DNA from 2 places in the Rhodococcus sp. Q genome. Region 1 is predicted to be linked to the other one. Evidence: riboswitches for the same ligand, from Rfam matches in the RefSeq annotation. Region 1 holds a riboswitch; the other holds the start of a gene.
What was found. A riboswitch is a leader RNA that binds a small molecule or an ion and turns the genes downstream of it on or off. The one in region 1 is predicted to bind thiamine pyrophosphate.
Positions count from the first base shown of each region.

Region 2: it holds a riboswitch for thiamine pyrophosphate, as region 1 does, so the genes downstream of both, thiO (glycine oxidase ThiO) here and FFS72_RS17075 (TenA family protein) in region 1, are expected to answer to the same signal.

Region 1 is NZ_SCOY01000018.1:52,450-56,033, reverse strand. Features, by position in the region: gene FFS72_RS17085 (UvrD-helicase domain-containing protein) at 1-831, opposite strand, end outside; gene FFS72_RS17080 (chorismate mutase) at 1,115-1,420, shown strand; TPP riboswitch at 1,653-1,748, shown strand; gene FFS72_RS17075 (TenA family protein) at 1,736-2,527, shown strand; gene FFS72_RS17070 (ABC transporter substrate-binding protein) at 2,536-3,546, shown strand; gene FFS72_RS17065 (ABC transporter permease) at 3,524-3,584, shown strand, end outside.
Region 2 is NZ_SCOY01000027.1:41,983-45,566, forward strand. Features, by position in the region: gene FFS72_RS20435 (thiazole synthase) at 1-582, opposite strand, end outside; gene thiS (sulfur carrier protein ThiS) at 587-802, opposite strand; gene thiO (glycine oxidase ThiO) at 799-1,887, opposite strand; TPP riboswitch at 1,884-1,995, opposite strand; gene thiE (thiamine phosphate synthase) at 2,022-2,732, shown strand; gene FFS72_RS20455 (NUDIX hydrolase) at 2,871-3,584, opposite strand, start outside.

The DNA.
Region 1 (3,584 bases):
ACACAGTTCCGATGGCGGAACCTGGCCTGAGGTCGGCACCGCCGCCGTGCCTGCTCCCTCCTCGCCGACGAGGGTGCGCACGAGCACGTACTGGGCGTGGTTGGTGTCCTGGTACTCGTCGACGAGGACGTGCCGGAAGCGGCGCCGGTAGTACTCGGCGACCTGCGGGTGCCGCTGCAGGACCGAGACGGTCTCGCCGATCAGGTCGTCGAAGTCGAGGGCGTTCGCGGCCCGCAGTCGGGCCTGGTAGTGCCCGTACACCCGCGCGACCAGCCGAACCACCTCGTTGGTGTCACGGTCGGCGTCCTCGGCCGCCTGCTCCGGTCCGATCAGCTCGTTCTTCAGGTTCGAGATGTGCGTGGCCAGCAGCCGAGCCGAGTACTTCTTCTGGTCGATCTCGAGGTCCTTCGAGATCATCGTCAGCAGCCGGCGCGAGTCGTCCGCGTCGTAGATGGTGAAGTTCGAGTTCAGGCCGGGCAGCAACGCCGCCTGCATACGCAGGATTCGCACACACGTCGAGTGGAACGTCGCCACCCACATGTTCCCGCCGCGCGGACCGACCAACTGGGAGACGCGTTCGCGCATCTCCGCGGCCGCCTTGTTCGTGAACGTGATCGCCAGGATCTGACTCGGCGTGGCATCTCGTTCGGCGAGCAGGTAGGCGATGCGGCGGGTCAGGACGGCGGTCTTGCCCGACCCGGCGCCCGCCACGATGAGCAGCGGCGACCCCGTGTGGACGACAGCCTCCCGCTGTTGCGGGTTCAGTCCGTCGAGGAGATCCGCGGTGGATGTGCGGTGGCCGGCCTGGGCTGCAGCGGAGAATGTGTTCATTGCCCGTCCACGCTACCGCCGGGCGCCGACATCGGGGTCCGCCGCCCGCACCCCAACCGGGCGCACCCCCTCGAGCATGGCAAAATGGGGCCATGCTCAGCGCCTTCGATCGCCACCACTGGCGATTTTTCTACGGGTACCGGACTCCGGTGCCCGTGGCCTGAACACCCCCCACGAGCCCCGCGGTCCGCAACAGCGATCCGGGGCTTTTTCGTGAAACGCCTGGATCGGGTAACGACCGGCGGGGCCGACGACGATCCAGTGTGTGACACGAGGAGAAGACATGAACGCGGCGAACGACGCAGGTTCGAACGGCGACGTCCCCACCACCGAGATCCCGACCACCGAGGCCGAGATCGACGCACTCCGCAAGGAGATCGACCGGCTCGACGCCGAGATCCTCGCCGCGATCAAGCGCCGCAGCGAGGTGTCGCAGATCATCGGCCGCACCCGCATGGCGTCCGGCGGCCCCCGCCTCGTGCACAGCCGGGAGATGAAGGTCCTCGAGCGTTTCGGCGAGCTCGGCCAGGAGGGTCACACCCTCGCGATGCTGCTGCTGCGACTCGGCCGCGGACCGCTGGGTCGCTGAGCCGGGACCGGCAGACTCGGACAATCCGGGCGGCGCCCGGTGGATCCACTCGCCGCGGCCGCTCGTGCGGCCTCGGCGTCCTGACCTACCCTTTCCCCCACCGACAACGGCTGCACCGACGGCGTGTCGTCGTGACTTCGTTCGGGTGATCGGCGTCCGAGGAGCCCTCGGTGGCCGCATTCCCTGGCCCAGCCCCTCCGGCCGCCCGATCCCGTGCTGATACCGTCGTCGGTGTTCTGACACGGGGTGCTCCGCGAACGCGGGGCTGAGATGAGACCCGAGAACCTGTCCAGGTAATGCTGACGAAGGGATGTCATGGTTTTGCGCGCGCCTGTCACGGAATCCGAAGGATTCACCGATGTCACGGAATCCGAAGGATTCACCGATGGCACGGAATCCGGCGGATTCACCGGGGGCACCGAGTCCGGAGGATTCACCGAGTACCTCTGGGATCGGACGAAGACCCTGCGGGTCGCGATCGACGACCTCGAGTTCCTGCGCCGTCTCGGCGACGGCACGCTGCCGCTCGAGGCGTTCCGCACCTACGTCGAGCAGGACTCGCTGTACCTCGCCGGATACTCGAAGGCCTTGGCCATCCTCGCGTCGAAGTCGCCTGACCCGCAGACCGCGGCGTTCTGGGCGAACTCGTCCGCGGCCGCGGCCACCGTGGAAACGGCCCTGCACGCGGATCTGCTCGAGGGTGGCCTGCTGCCGCCGCGCGCCGGTGAGCCGGAACCGTCGCAGGCGTGCCTCGGCTACGTGTCGTACCTGATCGCGACCGCGGCCACGCAGCCGTACGCGGTCGGCGCGGCGGCGGCGCTGCCGTGCTTCTGGATCTACGCCGACGTGGGACGTGGTCTGGCCGCGAGCGCCGCGGAGGTGCTCGCGGCAGATCCGGGGCACCCGTACGCGCAGTGGGTCACGACCTATGACGCCGAGGAGTTCCAGCAGTCCGCGGCGACCGCGCGGTCGCTGGTCGACGCTGCGGCCGAGGTCGCCGGCGAGGCGGAGCGCGACGCGATGGTCACCGCGTTCACCGTCGCGACCCGGTACGAGCTCCTGTTCTGGGACACCGCCCTGAACACCCAGCCCTGGCCGGCGTCGTGAGCGGTCGCATGAGGCGCGCCCTCACCGGGATTGCCGCCGCCGCACTGGCTTTGACGACGCTGAGTGCCTGCGGTCAGGACGGCGGGTCCGACGAGACCATCCGGTTTGCGCTGGACTGGACGCCGAACACCAACCACACCGGCTTCTTCGTGGCGCAGCAGCGCGGCTACTTCGCCGACGCGGGTCTCGACGTCGAGGTGCTGCCGTACAACAACACGTCCGTCGACACGGTGGTCGACGCAGGCAACGCCGAATTCGGTATCAGCACCCACAATTCGTCGACGTTCTCCCGCGCGTCCGGTGCGCACACGCTGTCCGTGCTCGCACCCTTGCAGCACTGGGCGACGGGGATCGGCGTCAAGGCGGACCGTACCGACATCACCCGCCCGAAGGATCTGGACGGCAAGACCTACGCCGGCTTCGGTGATCCCGGCGAGGAGGAAGCTCTCCAGCAGGTGATCCGGAACGATGGTGGCACAGGCCAGTTCACGTCCGTCACGCTCGGAACGTCGGCGTACGAGGCCGTCTATTCCGGCAAGGCGGACTTCACCGTCTCCTACCTCGCGTGGGAGGGCATCGAGGCCGAGCATCACGGCACACCGATGACGTACTTCCGCTACACCGACTACGGTTTCCCGGACGCCTACGCCATCGTCGTCGATGCCAACGAGGACTGGCTGGGCGCCAACCCGGAGCGGGCGGCGAAGTTCGTGCAGGCACTGCAGCGCGGCTACCAGTTCGCCGCGGACAATCCGGACCAGGCGGCGCAGGACCTCATCGACGCCAACCCCGGCGCCTTCAACGACGAGACGCTGGTGGTCGAGAGCCAGCGGATGCTCGCCGCCGAGTTCATGAAGGACGCCGATGGCAAGGTGGGCACCCAGACCGCGGAGCAGTGGGCCGCGAACTCCGGCTTCCTCTACCGAAGCGGGCTTCTCACCGGCCCCGACGGCGCTGCGTTGACCGAGGAACCCGACTGGTCGACGTACTTCACCAATGACTACCTCACCGGCCCGTAGCGGTTCCCTGCGCGGTTCCCCGCTCCGCTGGGCGGTGC
Region 2 (3,584 bases), on a different contig from region 1:
CGCCGCGTCACTGGCCGTACCGATGCCCGCATCGAGGATCACCGGCACTCCGGCGGCATCGACGATCATCTCGATGTTGTGCGGATTGCAGATCCCGAGCCCGGTCCCGATCGGCGCACCCAGCGGCATGACGGCTGCGCAGCCGACGTCCTCGAGCCGCTTCGCCAGCACCGGGTCGTCGGTGGTGTACGGCAGCACGGTGAAGCCGTCGTCGACGAGTTGCTCTGCGGCAGAAACCAGTTCGATGGCGTCGGGCAGCAGTGTCCGGTCGTCGGCGATGACCTCGAGCTTGACCCAGTTCGTCTCCAACGCCTCGCGCGCGAGCTGTGCGGTCAGGACCGCCTCGGCGGCGCCTCGGCACCCGGCGGTGTTCGGCAGCAGTGCGATCCCGAGGCGGCGCAGCAGGTCGAGGACGCCGGTGCCGCCGACGGCGTCGACGCGGCGCATCGCGACGGTCGTCAGTTCGGTGCCCGACGCGACGAGCGCCTCCTCCAGCACCGCCAGGTTCGCGGCCCCTCCGGTACCCATGATGAGGCGCGACCCGAACTGCCTGCCCTCGATCGTCAACACGTCAGCCGCCACCACGTCAGCCACCCTGCACCGCGGTGAGAATCTCTATTTCCCAACCCTTTTCGACCGGGCTGTCCCACGACGTCCGGGGGAACACCGCGCCGTCCACGGCGACGGCGATGCCCTTCTCCGGCAACCCGAGGTGTGCCAGCAGCTGCGCCACCGTCAACGCCTCGGACAGCTGGTGGTCCTCACCGTTGACGGTGATCCCGATGTTCACGCTGTTCGTCATCCCATCCTCATTCGTGTGTCGGTCGCTGTCGTCCCGAAACGCTCGGGCTTGCAGGCCTCCGCCTCCGGCAGCGGACTGCCGGACAGTTCCGCGACCACCGCGTCCGCCGACAGCGGCGTCAGCAGAATCCCGTTACGCCCGTGGCCTGCGGCGACCACGACCTTCTCCGACACCCGTCCGAGGATCGGCAGGTTGTCGGGGCTCATGGGCCGCAGCCCGGCGGTGGTCTCGTGCAGTTCGTACTCGCCGAGGCTCGGCATCAGCGCCTGAGCGTCGAGGATCAGGTCGCGGACCCCGGCGACGGTGACCGCGGTGTCCTCACCGGACTCGTGCTGGGTCGCGCCGACGACGAGACCGTTGCCGCGGGGAACGAGGTAGACGGGCCTGCCGTGGACGCTGGCGCGGATGGTGCGCGACGGCGCGGGCGCGACACCGGGGCGGTGACGCAGTCGCAGCACCTCACCCTTGACCGGTCGGACGGGCAGACCGGGCCACAGTCGCGCGGACGCCGTACCGGCGGCGACCACCACCCGGTCGGCGGCCAGACCGTCCGGATCGGTGACGGCCTCGGCGACGAATCGGACGCCTGCCGCCTCCCCCGCCGACCGCAACGCCCGGACGAGCGCGCGATTGTCGACGGCGAACTCCGCCGCAGCCAACAGGCCGAGCCGGATCGTCGGTGCCAGCGCCGGTTCCAGTGCCCGGACCTGGGGACGCGTCAGCAGGTCGAGGTGGTACCCACGCCCGTCCAGCCAGTCGGCGACCGTTCGCAGGTCGGCGGCATCCGCTCCGTCGAGGGCCACCGTCATCGAGCTCTGCGAGGTGAACAGCGTCTCGCCCGTCGCCCGCTCCAACTCGGCACCGAAGTCCGGCCACCTGTCCAGCGACGCAGCACCGACCGTGAGAACCGCGTCCTCCCCCGGCCAGCCCTCGGACAGCGGGGCGAGCATGCCGCCCGCCACCCACGATGCCCCGGACCCGACCCGCGGGTCGTACACCGTGACCGTCCATCCGGCCTGCGCCGCACGCCACGCGATCGACAATCCGATCACGCCGCCACCGACGACCGCGACGGTTCCGCTCATCACTCCACCTCACTCCCTGCGCCGGCATGATCCGGGTCAGGTCTGACGGTCGGGGCCCGCGGGCCCCCTCTCAGCCCCGCGTTCGCCGGGACTCCCGTGTCACATCTGTTGCCTCAGAGACTACCTTTGGACGCGTGCCCCCCTCGCATGCCGGTCAACGACCCACACCGCGCGAACGCCTCGCCACGGCGCGCTTGTACCTCTGCACCGACGCCCGGCGCGAACGCGGCGACCTGGCGAAGTTCGCCGATGCCGCACTGTCCGGCGGAGTCGACATCATCCAGCTCCGCGACAAGGGCTCGGCGGGCGAACGCCAGTTCGGCCGGATCGAGGCGAAGGAAGAACTCGCGGCTCTCGCCGAGCTCGCCGCCGTGTGCCGCCGCCACGGCGCGCTCCTCGCCGTCAACGACCGCGCCGACCTCGCGCTCGCGGCGGGCGCCGACGTCCTGCACCTCGGCCAGGGCGACCTCCCGGTGCACTACGCGCGCCGGATCGTCGGCCCCGACGTCGTGATCGGCCGGTCCACGGGCAGCCGCGCGCAGGCGCAACTCGCCGCCATCGAGGACGGCGTCGACTACTTCGCCACCGGCCCGGTGTGGGCCACCCCGACGAAGCCCGGCCGCACTGCCGCGAGCCTCGACCTGGTCCGGCAGGTTGCCGAGTCGCAGCCGACGATGCCGTGGTTCGCGATCGGCGGTATCGACGAGCAGCGACTCCCGGAGGTCCTGGACGCGGGCGCGACCCGCATCTGCGTCGTGCGCGCGATCACCGAGGCCCGCGACCCGCAGGCCGCGGCCCGTCGCCTCGCCGACGCCCTCGACAGCAACATCGCCGCGAGCAGCTGACCCCGCTTTCTTTCCGCCACCCGGGCTGTCATCCCGCCGCGGCTTCCTTCCTGAATGGCCCATTCATTCGGTCTGACCGAATGGGTGGGCCATTCAGGAACAGCGCGCGAAGGGTGCCCGGAACCAGCGGGGGGAGCGTCAGCCCAACCAGGACAGGACGGTCGACGGCGCGAGGCGCAGCACCGATTCGGGGAGCCGGGCCTGCAGACCGCGATCGGCGGTGACGACCGCCGTCAACTCGGCGACGACTTCGGTGAGCGTCGCCGAGTGCGATCTCGCCGACGCCAGTTCGGCGAGGGCGTCGTCGCCGCTGCCGGACGCGACGTGGACGGGCACCCGCGCGTCGACCGCGACGGCGTCCACCGCCTGACCTTCGAGAACCGCTTCGACGCGGGGTAGCCAGCCGAAGCCGCCGCCGGGGAGTTCGATGGTGCGGGGCAGGGTTGCTGCGAGGTCGGCGAGGAGGCGTCCCGTTGCTCCTGCACGGTCCCGCCACCAGCCGTCGGGACGCGATCCGAGGACGTTCGCGGTGTCGAGGAGCAGCCGGACGGGTGTCGCGCGGAGTCCGGGCCAGCTCGCGGCGAAGCCGGGATGCAGCGGGAGGTCGGTGACCTGCTCTTCGGGGACCCAGCGCAGTTCGGTGCTCTCCCCGTTGGGGACGGTGGACAGCGCGGTCGCGGCGTCCGCGACGACCGTCGTGTAGGTCCAGGGCCCGCTGGTCGCGTGCGCGGTGACGCGTTCGGCGCGGACCTGGACATGTTCGACCGAGATACCGGCTTCCTCGCCTGCCTCGCGGATCGCGGCGTGGGTGGTGGTCTCGTGGGAGTCGCGGGCGCCGCCGGGCAACGCCCA